Regions from separate parts of the Arthrobacter sp. OAP107 genome, predicted to be linked through region 3. Evidence: riboswitches for the same ligand, from Rfam matches in the RefSeq annotation. Region 3 holds a riboswitch; each other region holds the start of a gene.

Region 1 (5,861 bases), 330 kb from region 3:
TCGCCGGCCTCCAGGGCGCCGGCAAGACCACCCTGGCCGGAAAGCTCGCCAAGTGGATGAAGGCGCAGGGCCACAGCCCCATCCTCGTCGCCTGTGACCTTCAGCGCCCCAACGCCGTGACACAGCTGCAGGTCGTGGGCCAGCGCGCCGGCGTTCCTGTCTTCGCGCCGCACCCGGGCGCCACTTCCGAGCTGGCCCACCCGGCGGGCGACCCTGTCGCCGTCGCACGCGCCGGCGTTGACGAAGCCCGCCAGAAGCTGCACGACGTCGTCATCGTGGACACCGCCGGCCGACTCGGCGTCGACGCCGACATGATGGAGCAGGCGCGCCAGATCCGCCGGGCCATCGTCCCCAACGAAGTCCTCTTCGTCATCGACTCCATGATCGGCCAGGACGCCGTCAACACGGCCACCGCGTTTGATGAAGGCGTGAACTTCACCGGCATCGTGCTGTCAAAGCTCGACGGCGACGCCCGCGGCGGTGCCGCGCTGTCCGTTTCGTCGGTCACCGGCAAGCCCGTGATGTTCGCGTCGACCGGCGAAGGCCTGGACGACTTCGAACTGTTCCACCCGGACCGGATGGCCTCGCGCATCCTGGACATGGGTGACGTCCTGTCCCTCATTGAGCAGGCTGAAAAGTCCTGGGACAAGGAAGAAGCCGCCCGGATGGCGAAGAAGTTCGCCGACCAGGAGGACTTCACGCTCGATGACTTCCTCGCGCAGATGCAGCAGATCCGCAAAATGGGCTCGATGAAGAAGATGCTGATGATGATGCCCGGTGCGCAGAACATCCGGCAGCAGCTGGAGCAGTTCGATGAGCGTGAGATCGACCGGGTGGAGGCCATCGTCCGCTCGATGACCCCGCACGAGCGGGTGGCGCCCAAGATCATCAACGGTTCCCGCCGGGCCCGCATCGCCCGCGGTTCAGGTGTGCACGTGTCTGAGGTCAACGGCCTGCTGGAACGCTTCGCCCAGGCCCAGAAGATGATGAAGAAGATGGCCCAGGGCGGCGGCATGCCGGGAATGCCCGGGATGCCCGGCATGGGGGCCGGCGGTGCCCGCAAGGGCGGCAAGAACGCGCCCAAGAAGAAGGCGCGTTCCGGCAATCCTGCCAAGGCAGCCCAGGAGCTCCGCGAAGCCGAGGCCAGGCGTGCTGCGGGGGCCAAGGCGGTACCCACGGGAGCAGCCTTCGGCCAGCAGTCGGGCGACTTCGATCCGTCCCAGCTGAACCTGCCTAAGGGCTTCGACAAGTTCATGGGCGGCAAATAGGGCGCATGGTCATGTCGGCCTGCGCCGATGTCAGACCGCTGCCATAAGGTTGGGTCATGTATAAGCAGCGCGTAGTGTTCGTCCACGGTGCCGGAAATTTCGGCTCCGCGGCGTGGCCTCGCCAGCACGGCATGGCCCTGCGGTACGACGCCCTGTTTCTGCGGCGCCACGGCTTTGACGCCGAGGCCGAACCGCTGGAGACCGACTTTGCCGGGGACGCCCGCATTGTGCTGCGTTCACTGGCCGACGACGGCCGCGGGGCCGCCGGGGGCCACGTGGTGGCGCATTCGCAGGGCGCGATCGCCGCGATGATGGCCGCCGTCGAGCGCCCTGACCTGGTCTTCTCGCTGACGCTCGTGGAACCGGCCTGCCTGTCGCTCACGGCCGACCTGCCTGCCACCGCCGGGCACCGCGCCCTGATGGAGCCCCTGTTTGAGGTCCGGCACCAGCTAGGCGACGACGATTACGAGCGCGAGTTCCTGCACCGCGCCTTCGCCGCGGACACGCCGGAGCCCAGTACCCCCGAAGCGAAGCGCGCTGCGCGCAGGCTGCGGCTGCAGGCACCGCCATGGGAGGCGCCGCTGCAGATCGTGCCGGGTGTTCCCACCCTGGTGCTCACCGGCGGCTGGGAGCCGCTGTACGAGGAGATCGCCGGCTACCTGCGCGAGACCGGTGCCCTGCACCGCATCGCTGCCGGAGGGCACCGGCCCCACGATTCACCGGAGGGCGACCGCTACATCCGGTCATTCATCGCCGAGGTCAGCCAGCGGCAGCAGCCCCGGGCGTCATAAAAGATCCGGGCCCCGCCCGGCCGGCCCCCAATGCCAGCCGGACGGAACCCCTTGGTCGGAACTCCTTGGACGGAAGCCCGAAGAACCTAGTTGCGCGCCGATTCCGGAAGCCGCAGCTCCGGCAGGTAGACCTTTCCGCCTGCAGCGAGGAATTCCTGGCTCTTCTCGCGCATGCCCTCCGCCATCTCGGCGAGGGCGGCCTGCGCTTCGGCTGAGCCGTATTCGTTCCGGATGTCCTGGCTGATCCGCATGGAGCAGAACTTGGGCCCACACATCGAGCAGAAGTGTGCGGTCTTGGCGGGCTCCGCAGGCAGTGTCTCGTCGTGGAAGGACTCGGCCGTCACCGGGTCCAGCGACAGCGCGAACTGGTCGCGCCACCGGAACTCGAACCGGGCCTTGGACAGGGCATCGTCCCGCTCGTTCGCGCCGGGGTGCCCCTTGGCAAGGTCGGCGGCGTGCGCGGCGATCTTGTATGTGATGACGCCCGTCTTCACATCGTCCTTGTTCGGCAGGCCCAGGTGTTCCTTGGGCGTGACGTAGCAGAGCATTGCCGTGCCGTAGCGGGCGATTTCGGTGGCACCGATGGCCGAGGTGATGTGGTCGTAGCCGGGGGCCACGTCCGTGACCAGCGGTCCGAGCGTGTAGAAGGGCGCACCCTTGCAGAGCTCCTGCTGGCGCTCAACGTTCTCGCGCACCAGGTGGAACGGGATGTGCCCCGGCCCCTCGACCATGACCTGGACGTCGTACTCCCAGGCCCGCTGGGTCAGCTCAGCCAGCGTGTCCAGTTCGGCGAACTGCGCGGCGTCGTTGGCGTCCGCCGTCGCGCCCGGCCGGAGACCGTCGCCCAGGGAGAAGGAGACGTCGTACTTTGCGAAGATCTCGCAGAGTTCGTCGAAGTGGGTGTACAGGAAGTTTTCCTGGTGGTGGGCCAGGCACCAGCCGGCCATGATCGACCCGCCGCGGGACACGATGCCGGTCACGCGGTTCGCCGTGAGCGGCACGTACCGCAGCAGCACGCCGGCGTGGATGGTCATGTAGTCCACGCCCTGTTCGCACTGCTCGATGACGGTGTCGCGGAATATTTCCCACGTGAGGGCGTTCGCTTCGCCGTTGACCTTTTCCAGGGCCTGGTAGATCGGCACTGTGCCGATCGGCACGGGGGAGTTGCGGATGAGCCACTCACGCGTCGTGTGGATATCGTCGCCCGTGGACAGGTCCATGACCGTGTCTGCGCCCCACTGGGTGGCCCATTGCAGCTTGTCCACCTCCTCGGCGATGGAGCTGGTGACGGCCGAGTTGCCGATATTGGCGTTGATCTTCACCAGGAACGCCTTGCCGATGATCATCGGCTCGGATTCCGGGTGGTTGATGTTGCTGGGGATGATGGCCCGTCCGGCGGCGAGTTCGCTGCGGACCAGTTCCACATCGCAGTTTTCGCGGAGGGCCACGAAACGCATTTCGGGGGTGATGACGCCCTGCCGCGCATAGTGCATCTGCGTCACGGTCTTGCCTTCCGCCGCCCGGCGGGGCACCGGCCGGGCGCCCTTCCACTCCGCGGAAGCCGCACCGCGGCGCACGGCTGACTTGCCGTCGTCGAGCAGGTTCCGTTCACGTCCGTCGTACGTCTCCGTGTCCGCGCGGGCCGTAATCCATTCCGAACGGAACGGCGCGAGGCCCACCACGGGGTCGCTGCCCGGACCCGCCGTGCGGTAAACCCTCAGCGGCTCGTTCTGCTCGCCGTTGGGTGAGGGCTCCAGGGCGATTTCCGTCACCGGAACCCGCAGGCCGTCACCTTCCAGGTAGGCCAGTGAATGGGATTTCAGCGACTGCGTGACACTGCCGGCAGCATTACCGGCGGTTTCGCTTTGGGCTGCGTCAATTTGGGCAGGGCTCAGCTGTGATTCCTGGGTGCTCAATTTACTGCTCACTTCCTTCGCCGGCATTACCCGGACAGGTTCAACGGTCGCAGGCTGCGCCAGCCTGATCTCAGCCCCTGCAGGGGCCCCCGTGTGGTCGTAAACGAAGCTACCACACCGCGGATTGGACCTGTCCATCTGTGAGAAGCCGCTCCGGCGGGGCCGTTTGCCGCCACGGAAGCCGATTAAGCTGGAAGCCATGGCGCACATCATCGAATTCAGCGGACCCGTGCTCACTGCTGCGGACAAGGAACGCAGGGGGCTCTGGTCCGTGGACGGGAAGCTGACGTTTGATCCTCCGGGCCGGCGGCCGGACGCCGTCCTGGATGGCTGGGTCCTGCCCGGTTTCGCCGATGCCCACTGCCATATCGGGCTGGGCCCGGGCGGTGCCGTGGACGACGACGTGGCATATGACCAGGCCATGACGGACCGCAACGCCGGGACGCTGCTGGTCCGTGACGCCGGGGCTGCCAGCGACACCCGGTGGCTGCAGCAGCGGGACGACACGCCGCGCATCATCCGGTCCGGCCGGCACATTGCCCGGTCCCGCCGTTACCTGAGGAATTTCGCGGTGGAAGTCGAACCGGAGGGCCTCGTGGAGGCGGTGCGCAAGCAGGCGCGCGAAGGTGATGGCTGGGTCAAGCTGGTGGGGGACTGGATCGACCGGACGGCCGGCGACCTCATGCCGTCGTTCCCGGCCACTGCCGTGCGGGACGCGGTCCGGGCCGCGCACGACGAAGGGGCGAGGGTCACGGCGCACTGCTTCGGCGAGGACACCCTGGATGACATGCTGGACGCAGGTATCGACTGCATCGAGCACGCCACGGGCTTGCTGCCCAGGCACATTCCCCGGTTCGTCGAGCAGCAGGTGCCGATCGTGCCGACACTCATCAACATCGCCACCTTCCCGGACATCGCCGCGCAGGCCGAGCCGAAGTTTCCGCGGTATGCCGGGCACATGCGGGCGCTGTTCTCCCGCCGTCGTGAGCGCGTCCTGGAGGCCTACGAAGCCGGCGTCGAAATTTACGCGGGAACTGACGCCGGCAGCGTGATCCGCCACGGCCGCATCGCGGACGAAATCCTCGAACTGCACGCCGCCGGGCTGCCGGCTCCGGCGGCGCTGGACGCGGCCTGCTGGCGGGCGCGCCGCTGGCTCGGCGCCGAAGGCCTGGCGGAAGGGGCAGCGGCGGACGTGGTGGTCTGCCGGGAGGACCCCCGCGCCGTGCCGGAGACCATCCGCAGCCTCTCGAACGTGGTGCTTCGCGGCAAGATCATCCATTAGGAATAAATTGAAGCTTCAAGTAATTTAGAGATGTAGAGGCTGCCGAAATCCGGTGGTCCGGACATTCGGGAGTATTCAATGACAGCAGCAGACAGCAGCCAGGACTTGCTTCCTGCCGACCTCACGATGGGCACCGTCATGCTCAAGGTGGGCGACATGAAGCTCATGACCGACTACTACCAGCGCGCCCTCGGGCTCGATGTCGTCGCCGAGCAGGACGGCGGCCTCTACCTTGGCCGGCTCAACACGCCGCTGGTCCACCTCGCTCCCGCTCCGGGCCTCAATATCCCCGGCCGGGGCGAGGCCGGTCTCTTCCACACGGCACTCCTCTTCGGGGACCAGTCCTCGCTCGCCGCCACCGTTGCCAGCGCAGCCCAGTATGAGCCTCAGGCTTTCGTGGGCAGCGCCGACCACCTGGTCAGTGAGGCCTTCTACTTCACCGATCCGGAAGGCAACGGGATAGAACTCTACTGGGACCGCCCGCGTTCGGCATGGTCCTGGGAGGGCAAGAACGTCGTCATGGACAGCCTGGCGCTCCCGCCCCAGCGGTATCTTCAGGAGCACCTCACCCAAGAAGCGGTGGGGGGCCAGCGCGGCACGGGCG
Region 2 (5,861 bases), 1.3 Mb from region 3:
AACCGAATGCCGTGGATGCCGTGATCGATGCTGTGTCGGCTGTGTTCATGGTGCTGGGCGCACTGATGTCGCTCGCCGCCGCCATCGGCCTGCTCCGCTTCCCGGACCTGATGAGCCGCATGCACGCCGCCACCAAGCCGCAGGTGCTCGGCCTGTTCCTGCTGCTGGCTGCGGTGGGGCTGCAGCTGCGCACCTGGTGGGTGTGGCCGGTGCTGGCCGTGGCCTGGATCTTCCAGCTGCTCACCGTGCCGGTCTCGGCCCACATGGTCGGCCGCGCCGGCTACCGCACCAAGCACCTCCACAAGGAACTGCTCAGCACCGACGAGCTGGAGGCCGTGGTGGTGAAGGCAGCCAAGGCGGCCCGCGAAGAGGAAGAGGACGACGGCGGCAACCACCCGTCCTCGTAAGCGATTGAAAGTCGATAGGAAACCAGCGATACTCGATCTATGCACAAGACAAACCTGGCGGTAACCGCGCTCCGGATCCTGCTGGTCATGGCCTTCGCCCTGCTGCTGGTGTTCCAGACCCTGTCCTTGCCCGGGCAGTTTGCCCACATGGCGCAGGAGAATCCCGCCGATGCGCCTCTGCAGTGGCCGCTGACCGTCTTCGCCGTGGTGGAGGTGGCCTGCGTGCAGGTGGTGATCGTGAGCACCTGGAAACTCCTCACCATGGTCAAACGGGACCGCATCTTCAGCAAGGCAGCCCTGGCCTGGGTGGACGCGATCGTATGGGCGGTGCTCACTGCCTGGGTCCTGCTCGCCGGCCTCTTCCTCTTCATCGTGCTGAACGCCGACGATCCCGGAGTGCCGATGATGCTGATGCTGATGCTGGTCGGGGGCGCCGTCATCGGACTGCTCATGGTGGTGATGCGCGCTCTGCTGCGGCAGGCCACGGCACTGCGGACCGACATGGAAGCCGTGATCTGATGCCCATCGTGGTGCGCATCGACGTCGAACTGGCCAAACGCAAGATGAGCGTGGGGGAGTTCGCGGACCGGATTGGCCTGACGCCGGCCAACGTTGCCGTGCTGAAGAACGGGCGGGCCAAGGCCGTGCGCTTCAGCACGCTGGAGGCGATGTGCAAAGTGCTCGGCTGCCAGCCCGGCGACCTGCTCGAGTGGGTCGAGGACTGACTAAAAGGGGACTGACTAAAAAGGGGCGGGCTTAAAGGGCCGGGGCCCCGTCTGCTGAACAGACAGGACCCCGGTACTGGCTTGATGGCTGGATCTAGCGGGTCGCCACTACCCCGGTGGCGGTGCCGCCGCGGCTGGACTGGACCAGGACGCTGGTGATCTGCCGGTTCGGTCCCGGTTTGGCCCGGTAGGACCAGGCGCCGAGGGTGTCCACCTGGGCGGTGCCGATCTTGGAGACCGCCCGGCCGGGTGTGGTGTCGTAGATGACCACGGTGGTGGCCGGGGTCAGGACGGCGGTGTTGCCGGCCAGCGCTGAGGTGCCCGTGATCCGGAGCTCGGTGCCGAGCCGGTGCCGAGAGCCGGCGACGGTGACGGTGTCCGTCTGGACCGTCAGGTTCACGGTCGCGGGAGCACTGCCGATGCCGTTGGCGTCCGTGACGATCAGCTGGAGCTGGATGGGATCGTTGGACTTGGCGGTCAACGGTGCCGTGTCCGCGGTTTTGGCGTAGAACGGGACGGTGATGGTGGGTTTGGCGGCCGTGTCGCTGGAGAAGCTGACGGCGGGTCCGCTGACCTGGAGCCACTTGTAGCTGGCGGCGCCGGTGGAGGCACTGCCGTCCAGCTGGACGGTTCCGCCGCGGGTGATGGAGGTCGACGCGGCGGTGGCTACCGCCGTCGCCGGCTGCGTTGCGCCGGGGACGGAGCCGCTGCCGGTGTCGACGACGGGGCCTGGATCCGGGGCCGGAGTGACGGCGGGCAGGCCCGTCGCGGACGCCGCGCCGCCGGAGACTGTCACGGGCAGTGAAGCGGTACCGCCGTCCCCGGTTTTCACGGTGACGCTGGCCGGGGGAGCCTTGACAGCGAAGGTCTTTTCGGCCGGCGTTCCCGCGGTGGCCGGTGCCTCAAGGGTTCCCAGGCCGGTGACGGTCAGCGGGTAGCCGACGGTGGAAATGGCGCCGACGGTCAGGTTGGTTCCGTCGTAGAGGGCCTTGGTGACCATGACGCCGCTGGGTTTGGTGACGTTGATCTGGCTGCTGCTGGCGGGCTTGTCGCCGATGTTGGTGATCTTCACGGTGGAGGGGGCGGTTCCGGTGAACTGGACACGGGCGTAGTACCGGCCAGTGTCGGGATCGCTGAGCATGGGGGTGGTCTCGAAAACGCCGGCCTGGCCGTCCACCTGGAGCTGGGCGCCGTTGCCGCTGCTGGCGAACACGTCGATCATGTTGCCGTTCACGACGGCGCTGTCGCCGTTGACGCCCTGGTTGGTGGAGATCTTGCCCTGGACGGTGAACTGGTCCGTTTCCAGGGACAGACCGCCGCCGTTAACGGAGAATTTGTTGTAGCCGAACGGGCTGCCGGTGACGGTGTGGTCCTGGCCCGGGTCGCCGAGGTAGCCTTCGGGCGCCGCCGGGGCGGTGGCCGGGTCCCACTTCAGGAACGGCCCGATGTTGCTCTTGAGCGCCGTGGAGAAGTTGCCGACGGCGGGGGAGATGTCCTCGACGAGCTTGCCTCCGCCGGTGCCGTCGGTGTCGATGGTGATGGTGCCGTAGGGGTGCTGGAATGTCAGGGTGGCGTTGGCGGGTCCGCCCTTGACCACGATGCGCTGCCGGCCGAAGACGATCTGGTCGCCTTGGGTGACCGTGTTGGCGAAAGCTGCTTCCAGGCCAAGGACCAGGACGGCGCGGCCACCGCCGGGAAGGGTCAGTTCGGAGCTGGCGAGCATGTAGAACGCCTCTTCCGGGAAGTTGTCCGGGAAGGAAATGGGTGCGGTCTCGTCCGGAATGTCGCCGGGCAGGAAGCCGCAGAGCGGGTTTTCCGCGTCCAGGCAGAGCTCGAGGCGGGTCTTGTTGCTGTCTTCGTACCAGGACGGGAAACCGTACTCGGTGTTGACAGGGCCGACGGCGGTCAGCTTGGTCGTGTTGGTCTGGGTTACCTGGGTGGCGGCCAGCGAGGTTCCCGCGCCAGTCGCGGCCAGAAGAACGGCGGTCAGGGCGGCAATTCCGCGGCGCCGGGATGCGGGGTGCTGGGCCCGATGCCGTGGGGTCAGTTGCTGGACCGACAGGAAATGTGGGGTGAATACCATTTTTGTCTCCTCGAAAAGACGCTGATGGCATCCACTAAAAGCGGCACGGGTTGGAAAAACGTTCGGATTTTGGGTTGGAAAAACCTTGGATCTATCGTGTGCCGCAGGAGATCGGTGGGGGTCCGGTAACCACACGCGGCGCAAGGAACACAGTTGCGGAGCTGCTGACATGGCCGGACCCGGCTCCGCGGATCTGCGGCGCCGGGTCCGGCTGTTGTGAGTCCGGCCGAGGTCATCAGCACTGCCGGTTCAGAACGTCTATAGATTGGGCTGCCGGGCTTGGAAAAACCCAACGGGCCGGCGAAGCCAGCAGTCACAGCCCCACCCTATTCGAGGGGCCGCAGCGCCTAGACGATGTCCTGGGTCTTCGCGAAGCGGGTGATGGCCCGCTGCGTGCCGCGGTTGGCCAGCACCTGGATGACCGCGCTCACGGACGCGGAGATGAGGGCGAACGTCAGGGCTGTGCGCATCGTGGTGGGGACATCGTCCTTGTCACCCTTAGGCGGCTTCTGCCCGGTGACCTTTTCCCAGATGGTATCGACGGCCTTGGTGCCGGCGAATCCTGCCAGCAGGCTGATGCCCGTGCCAAGCAGCTTGATCAAGAAACTCATTCCGGAACTCCTCGCGTGATGAACACTGGTCTCTGCCTAGCCTATCGGCATGAAACGCTAGCCATGACCCATGGACCCGTGGATTTCCCGCAACGCCTGCACCACGAGGTCATGGTCCGCCTTTTGGGGCAGCCCGGACACCGTGACCACGGCCACCGCTCCCACGTCCCGAACATAGATGGGGAAAGCCCCGCCGTGGGCGGCGTAGATGGACTGGTCGAACCAGGCGTTGTCCTCGATCCGTCCGCCGCCGGCCCTGCCGCGCAGGCCCACCAGCAGCGACGGCTCCTCATAGCGCACGGCAGTGCGCTGCTTGGCCCGCACCCAGCCCTCGTTGTCCGGGGTGGCACCCTCGAGCGCCACGTGGAAGAGGACCTGTTCACCCTTGGTGATGTCGATGGCAATGGGGAGGTTGTCCTCCTTGCCGCGTTCAACCAGTTCCAGGCCGAGCGCCAGGGCGTCGTCCTTGCTGAACCTCGGGAACTGCAGTTCGGCGATTTCACCCTCGATCTGACCGATCAGGGCTTGCAGGGATCCCGCTGGCTGCTCCTCGGCGGAATCGGGGTCAAAGGCGGGCAGGGCAGCGCTGCCGGAGTCCTGTAGCGTCATGGCCCCAATGTACTCCGGGCGGCTGTCCCGGCCGCGCAGGAAGACTCCCGGATTGTGACGGCGGCCCCGGGATTCCGGGGCCGCCGAGGTGTAAACTGGACCAGCCCACAAGGGCAGATTTATCACGACAGGGGAGCGCCGCCGTCGGGATGCAAAGGCAAATGCCAGAGCAGCCGCGGATGGGCGCTGAGAGTGCGGACAGCCGCAGACCCTCGAACCTGATCCGGCTAGTACCGGCGCAAGGGAGTCGAGTTCTCAGAGCGCCCGGCAGCAGTGGCCCCGCCACCTGCAGCCGGGGAACGCTTTCCCCTCCTGTTCCTCAGGAGGACCATCATGACAACTGCAGCAATCAAGAAGACCAGCTATAACTGGCGCGTGGCTGACATCGTGGTGGCGGCGCTCATCGCCGTTGCCGGCGGCGTCATCTTCTGGGCCTGGTCCCAGGGCGCCAACCTCATCTCCACTCCCGTCAACGCCGTCTACCCGCCGCTCAGCGGCCTGTACGCCGGCGGCTGGATGATCCCGGCGGTCCTGGGCATGCTTATTATCCGCAAGCCCGGCGCCGCCCTGTTCTGCGAAACGGTCGCGGCCACCGGCGAGCTCATCATGGGCTCCCAGTACGGCACCACGGTGCTGATTTCCGGCGTCCTCCAGGGCCTGGGTGCGGAGCTCGTGTTCGCCGCCCTGCTGTACCGCAAGTTCAACCTCCCGGCCTCGCTGCTTGCGGGTGCCGGCGCCGGCCTGTTCTGCGGCCTCAACGACTCCTTCGCACCGTGGGGCTGGAACATCGCCTACACCGCGGGAGACAAGCTCGCGTACATCCTGTTCTGCGCCATCTCCGGCGCGGTCATCGCCGGTGCCCTGTCCTGGATCGCCACCCGCGGCCTGGCCAGGACGGGCGTACTGAGCTCCTTCCCAGGACGGGCGTACTGAGCTCCTTCGCGTCCCGCAAGGCAGCCACGGAGCCTGTCTTCTCCTGATGCCCGCACATCACGACGGCGGCGTCCGCCCCGCCGCGGTACACGCCCGCGGCTGGGGCTGGCGCCACGCCGGCCGGACCGGGCCGGCCGTCCACGCCCTGGACCTGGACATCCGACCCGGTGAACGGGTCATGCTGCTGGGCCCTTCCGGGGCCGGCAAATCCACGCTGCTTCACGCCTTGGCCGGCGTACTGGGGGACAGCGACTCCGGCGGCGGTCCGGCGGATGACGGCGGTCCACGGGGCACCGCGGCGCCGGACCCCGACGACGCCGACGAAAGCGGTGAGCTGCTCATCGACGGCGCACCGCCGCGCGCGCAGCGCGGCCGTGCCGGACTCATGCAGCAGGACCCGGAAACCCAGGTGGTGCTTTCCCGTCTGGGCGACGACGTCGCCTTCGGCGCCGAAAACCTCTCAGTCCCCCGCGAGGAGATCTGGCGCCGCGTG
Region 3 (5,861 bases):
GCGGACGTTGCGCTTGCGGGATGCGGTCTGCAGGTCGTTGGCCACCTGGACGGCAAGTTCGCGGGTGGGAACGATCACCATGGCCTGCGGCGCGCCGGGGGAGGGCAGCTTGTCGAACCCGGCATCGTCCCGGCCCACCACGCGCTGCAGCACGGGGATGCCGAAGCCGAGGGTCTTTCCGGTGCCGGTCTTGGCCTGGCCGATGATGTCATGGCCGGACAGCGCGACGGGCAGCGTCATGGCCTGGATGGGGAAGGGGTGCGTGATGCCGGCGTCGGCCAGCGATTCGACGATGTCGGCGCGGACGTCAAAGTCGGCGAACGACTTTTCGGCTATTTCGTGCGGCTTCTCGTCCGAGATGATGGTCTCTTCCGGCTCGATGGTCTCGGTGCCGGTGTCGTCGGAGAGAAGCTGGTGGGTATGCAATTCACTCACAGGGGAGTTTCCTTATTCATTTAGGCGTTGGCGCCGCCTGCTCAACGGGGCGGGCACGGGGCCGTTCCGGAGCACGCTCAGGCGCGCAAGCAATTCCAGTGGAAGCCGATCGCGGGCTATCTAATTGCCGGCACTGGGGACCGGCGGGTGGTACTCAAGATCGCGTAGGGGCGGGCTTGTTGAATTCAAATCGAGGAAATCAACGACCGGGCATCCATTACTACCCACCCAGTCTACTGGCAAACCCGTGTTTTCCTTGACTCACGCCGCCGCAGGGCCCCTGGCGACGCAGAAGCGGATCAGCCGACGAGCTCGAGGTGGACCTCCCTGGTGGCGATGTCCGAGGAGATCAGCCGGACGCGGACCCTGGTGCCGGGCTCCATTTCGCCCGCACACCTGGCCGTCACGGCCGGTTCGGCGATCTGGACCACGCCGGAGGGGCCGGACCCGTTGCTTCCCCTGCCGTTCAGACCTTTACCGTTGTTGCCATTCCCGTTTCCGTTGCCTGCGCCGTTGCCGTTTTTGGCCGGCTTTGACCCGGAGATCACCACGGCATCGAACTCCTGTCCGATGTGGTTGATCAGCAGCGCGGCTTCGACGGTGTCCAGGGCAAGGCGTTCCATCCTTGCCGCCAGCTGGTCGGAGTACGCCATGATTTCGGGCAGCGAGGGGAGCGCCTCGCGCGCCCAGGCAGGCACCGGCCTGTTGTTGCTCAGGGCCTCGCAGATGACCAGGACGAACCGGTCCACGAGCCGGCGCAGCGGTGCGGTGGTGTGCGCGTACGCGGTGCCGATGGCTGACTGGACGGCGTCCTCCGGGACGGTTCCGTCGAAATGCGTGTACGCGGCTCCGCGGAAGAGCATGCCGGCCGAATGGAGGATGGCCAGTTGGCCGTGGTCGGTGGGGTCGAGGGTGCGCAGGTACTCGCCGTAGCTTTCCTGCCCGTCCCACGGCTTGCCCAGCGCGGCTGTCTGGCGCTTGAAGTGGCTGAGCGAGCGTTCATCCGGGGCCGGCATGGTGCGCAGGATCCCTACCTTGCCGTTGAGCATCAGCGAAGCGGCGGCCATCCCGGTCATGAGCGAAATCTGGGCGTTCCAGTCCTCTACCGGCAGCTGGGGGACCGCCACGATCCGGTAGCCGCCGTCGGGCAGCTGGACAATCTCCTGTTCCGGCATGTTCAGGCTGGCACCGCCGCGGGCCCGCTCAAGGTCCACGCGCTTGCGCCCCACCTCCCGCAGCAGCTGCAGCATGGGCGGGGCGGTGCCGGCATCCAGGTCCGCCTGGACGCCTTTGTAGTCGAGCTTGGCCCGGCTGCGCACGGCGGCCCGGCGCACCAGCACGGACACCACCTCGGCGGCGGCGTCGAGTTCGAACTCCCAGACAAAGGCGGAGCACAGCTGCCCGGCCAGCAGGCTGCCGGCGTTCTCGCTGATCACCTCCGGATGCAGCGGAATCCGGCCGTCCGGAGCGTAGAACGTCTGCCCCCGGCGGCGGGTCTCGGCGTCGAGCGCGCCGCCCGGCTGCACGAAGGACGGAACGTCGGCAATGGCGTAGAGGATCCGGTAGCCCTCACCGTGGCGTTCGATGAACAGTGCCTGGTCCAGGTCGGTGGACGACGGCGGATCGATGGTCAGGAAGTCCACTCCGGTCAGGTCCAGGTCCGGAAACTGCCGGTCCGCCACGGCGGCTTCTGCTTCCTTGAGCACATCCTCGGGGAAGTCCCCGGGAAGCTCCAGCTCCGTCCGTAGAGCGCTCAGGGCGTCCGCGAGCGCATTGGTCTGCTCGTGGACGCTGGGCGACAGACGATGATGTGACACGAAAATCAGGTTAGCCCGAATTGCGCCGTTAGTCTTGGATTATGGGCACATCCTCGGCTGACACCGCTCGCTACGACCGATTCGTCGCAGATCTGTTCGGCGTGATGGCATATGGCGAATTGTCCGCGTTCGAGCGGCTCTCCTCTGACGCCCGCTACTCACCCACGCTGCACGACCGGGCCGTGATCGGCAGGATTGCGGTCGTCGAATTCCAGCATTATGAACTGGTGAGCGCCAAGCTGGCGGAGATGGGCGTCGACGTCGAAAATGCGATGCTGCCGTTCCAGTCGGCTGTGGACCACTTCCACGAACGGACCCGTCCGGCAGACTGGTACGAATCATTGATGAAGGCCTATGTGGTGGACACCGTTTCCGCCGATTTCTACCAGGCGGTGGCCCGGTTCGTGGATCCCGGAACGCGCGACCTCATCCAGCAGATCCAGTCGTCGGAAGAAGCCACGGCCGTACTCCGGGACCGGCTCAAGGGAGCACTGGCCGACGACCCCCGGCTTGCGTCCCGGCTCGCGCTGTGGGGCCGCCGGCTCCTGGGCGAAGCGATCACACAGGCCCAGCGCGTGGGCCACGAACACGCCTTTCTGAGCGAGCTGTTCGTCGAGGCGGAACCGGCCGCCACGGACGCCACCGCGCGCGAGCTGATGCGGGGCATCACCGCCGAAGTCGCGGAGAACCATTCCCGGCGGATGGTCCAGCTGGGCCTCAGCGGGTAGCGGTTTCTCCGCACGAGACGGCGGCTTAGGAGACGGCGGCCGGCGCCGTTGCATCCAGGGCGTCGAGCAGTTCGGCCGCGGCGGCCGAGGGGTCTGGGGCCTCGGTGATGGCGCGGACGACGACGATCCGGCTGGCTCCTGCCGCCAGGACCTGCTCCACGTTCGTGCGGTCGATCCCGCCGATCGCGAACCAGGGCAGCAGCAGGCCGCCCACCCGTTCCTCATTCGCGCTGCGGACAGCCTCCGCGGCGTAGCGCACCAAATCGAGCCCGACGGCGGCCCGCCCGGGCTTCGTGGGGGTGGCCCACAGCGGGCCTACACAGAAATAGTCCAGGCCGCTGCGCCCGTGAGCCGCGGCGATGGCGGCGTCCACCTGCTCCGTGCTGTGGGTGGACAGTCCGATGACGGTGGCATCGTGCAGCAGCTTCCGGGCGGCGCGGAGCGGCAGGTCCTTCTGGCCAATGTGGAACACCGGTGCGCCGGCGATGGACGCGATATCGGCGCGGTCGTTCACGGCCCACAGCCGGCCGTGCCTGCGGGCGGCGGCATGGACGATCTCCAGCAGTTCGAGTTCCTCGGCCGCCTCGATGCTCTTATCCCGCAGCTGGATGATGTCCACGCCGCCGGCAAACGCCGCGTCCACGAAGTCCGCAAAGTCCCCGCGCTCCTTGCGGGCGTCGGTGCAGAGGTACAGGCGGGCGGCGGTGTGGGCAGAGTGCTGGGTCATGGCAACCACCTTAGTTCCTCTAAACTGGGCAGGTACCGCGGGAGCCCGTTACTGCTGTCATAAAAGGCGCAGGGCTGAGAGGGCGTCAGAGCCGACCGCTTGACCTGATCCGGTTAGTACCGGCGTAGGGAAGGAATTGCATGAATCCTGAAACCAGCGGCCCAAAACGTGCCGCCATTTGTCTTGAGGCGGATGTGGCCGTCATCGGCGGCGGCGTTGTAGGCCACGGGATCGCCTGGGAGGCACGGCGCTCCGGCCGTTCCGTGGTGCTCATCGACGAAGCCCCGGGCAGCGGCGCAAGCTGGGCCGCGGCCGGCATGCTGGCCCCGGTCAGCGAACTGCATTACCAGGAGGAAGGGCTCCTGGAGCTGATGCTGGAGTCCTCCGCCAGATGGCCGGAGTTTGCCGGCACGCTCACCGCCGGCGAGGATGCCGGGTACCTGACGACGCCGACCCTTGCGGTGGGTGCCGATCCCGCCGACCGCCGGGCCCTGATGGACCTGCGGGACGTGCAGCGGACCCACGGCCTGGTTGTCGAACCGCTGACCATCCGGGAGGCTCGTTCCAGGGAGCCGCTGCTCAGCCCCGGAATCTCCTGCGCCCTGGACATCCCGGCGGACCACCAGGTGGATCCGCGCAGGCTGGTCCGGGCGATTGCAGCCGGGCTGGCCGGTCATGGCCAGGAGATCGCGGCGGTGGACGGATACGCGGTGCGGGAGCCTGCCGCCGGCCTGCTCTGGGACGGCGGCCGGGTCGGCGGAGTACGGCTTGCCGGCGGCGGCACTGTCAGAGCCGCCGAGACGGTGGTGGCCAACGGCCTGGGCGCGGCGCAGCTGCAAGACCTGCCCGCAGGCCTGCAGTTGCCGCTGCGCCCGGTCTACGGCGACATCCTTCGCCTCAAGGTGCCCGCACACCTGCAGCCCCTGCTCACCGCGACAGTCCGCGGCATGGTGCGGGGCGTGCCCGTCTACATCGTGCCGCGCCAGGACGGCACGGTGGTGGTGGGCGCCACCCAGCGCGAGGACGGCGTACCGGGCACGAGCGCCGGCGGTGTCTACCAGCTGCTGCGCGACGCCCAGGTCCTGGTGCCGGCCGTCGCCGAGCTCGAGCTCCTCGAAGCCACGGCCCGGGCGCGGCCGGGCACACCGGACAACGCGCCGCTGCTCGGCCGGCTGCCCGGCGGGCCCGGGGCGGCGCAGGATCCCGGGCAGGAACCCGGGACGGACGTGGCCGGCCTCATCATCGCCACCGGGTTCTTCCGCCACGGCGTCCTGCTGACCCCGGCGGCAGCAGTGATCTGCCGCCAGCTCATGGACGGCACCCGCGACCCGCGCTGGTCCGCGTTCCGTCCGGGCCGGTTTTCCCCCGGGCTCCAGGACAAGGGTGAATCCGGCCCGGCGAAGTCCGGCCCGGCGAAATCCGCCGCGCTGCAGGCCGCCGCTGGACTCAGCCCTGCCCCTGGGTGATGGCTGCCCAGCGAATCTCCGTCATGACCCGCGTCACATTTGACCCGAACAAGGAACCAGCATGAACATCACTCTGAACGGTATCGAACAGGAAGTAGGCGAGGGCGCCTCGGTCACCTCGCTTGTCAGCCAGGTCACGGGGCGCCGCCTGTCCGCCAACGGACAGGCCGCCGACGGCCAGCGACTGGGAGTGGCGGTGGCGCGCAATGCAGCGGTCGTGCCGCGCAGCCAGTGGCACAGCACCGCCCTCGCCGAGGGCGACGAGATCGAACTGGTCACGGCAGTCCAAGGAGGATGAGCACGATGGCAGAAACATTGATTGAAACAGCAGACAGCCTGGTCATTGACGGGGTGGAACTGACCTCGCGGCTCATCATGGGCACCGGCGGCGCCCCGAGCCTGGACGGTCTCGGCTCAGCGCTGGTCGCCTCCGGCACCCAGCTGACCACAGTTGCGATGCGGCGCTACTCGCCGGCCGAAACGGGCTCGCTCTTCCAGCTGCTGGTGGACCACAACATCCGCGTGCTCCCCAACACCGCCGGCTGCTTCACGGCGCGGGACGCGGTCATGACGGCCGAGCTGGCCCGTGAGGCGCTGGAGACCGACTGGGTCAAGCTCGAGGTCATCGCGGATGAGCACACGCTGCTGCCTGACGCCGTGGAGCTCGTGGACGCCACGGAGCAGCTGG

The links. Region 3 has a riboswitch for thiamine pyrophosphate ahead of thiO (glycine oxidase ThiO). Riboswitches for the same ligand answer to the same signal wherever they lie in the genome.
Region 1: it holds a riboswitch for thiamine pyrophosphate, as region 3 does, so the genes downstream of both, thiC (phosphomethylpyrimidine synthase ThiC) here and thiO (glycine oxidase ThiO) in region 3, are expected to answer to the same signal.
Region 2: it holds a riboswitch for thiamine pyrophosphate, as region 3 does, so the genes downstream of both, ABIE00_RS00185 (ECF transporter S component) here and thiO (glycine oxidase ThiO) in region 3, are expected to answer to the same signal.

What each region holds. Positions count from the first base shown of each region.
Region 1 covers NZ_JBEPOK010000001.1:1,698,192-1,704,052, forward strand. The annotation lists gene ffh (signal recognition particle protein) at 1-1,268, shown strand, start outside; gene ABIE00_RS07900 (alpha/beta fold hydrolase) at 1,325-2,059, shown strand; gene thiC (phosphomethylpyrimidine synthase ThiC) at 2,146-3,975, opposite strand; TPP riboswitch at 3,971-4,078, opposite strand; gene ABIE00_RS07910 (amidohydrolase family protein) at 4,175-5,257, shown strand; gene ABIE00_RS07915 (VOC family protein) at 5,336-5,861, shown strand, end outside.
Region 2 covers NZ_JBEPOK010000001.1:39,380-45,240, forward strand. The annotation lists gene ABIE00_RS00150 (MrpF/PhaF family protein) at 1-1, shown strand, start outside; gene mnhG (monovalent cation/H(+) antiporter subunit G) at 1-407, shown strand, start outside; gene ABIE00_RS00160 (DUF2975 domain-containing protein) at 447-926, shown strand; gene ABIE00_RS00165 (helix-turn-helix domain-containing protein) at 926-1,132, shown strand; gene ABIE00_RS00170 (hypothetical protein) at 1,227-3,215, opposite strand; gene ABIE00_RS00175 (DUF4235 domain-containing protein) at 3,563-3,826, opposite strand; gene ABIE00_RS00180 (heme-degrading domain-containing protein) at 3,884-4,435, opposite strand; TPP riboswitch at 4,555-4,698, shown strand; partial or broken gene ABIE00_RS00185 (ECF transporter S component) at 4,769-5,415, shown strand; gene ABIE00_RS00190 (ABC transporter ATP-binding protein) at 5,415-5,861, shown strand, end outside.
Region 3 covers NZ_JBEPOK010000001.1:1,363,880-1,369,740, forward strand. The annotation lists gene ABIE00_RS06405 (DEAD/DEAH box helicase) at 1-435, opposite strand, end outside; gene ABIE00_RS06410 (RNB domain-containing ribonuclease) at 735-2,252, opposite strand; gene ABIE00_RS06415 (ferritin-like fold-containing protein) at 2,294-2,980, shown strand; gene thiE (thiamine phosphate synthase) at 3,006-3,707, opposite strand; TPP riboswitch at 3,735-3,856, shown strand; gene thiO (glycine oxidase ThiO) at 3,848-5,173, shown strand; gene thiS (sulfur carrier protein ThiS) at 5,235-5,471, shown strand; gene ABIE00_RS06435 (thiazole synthase) at 5,477-5,861, shown strand, end outside.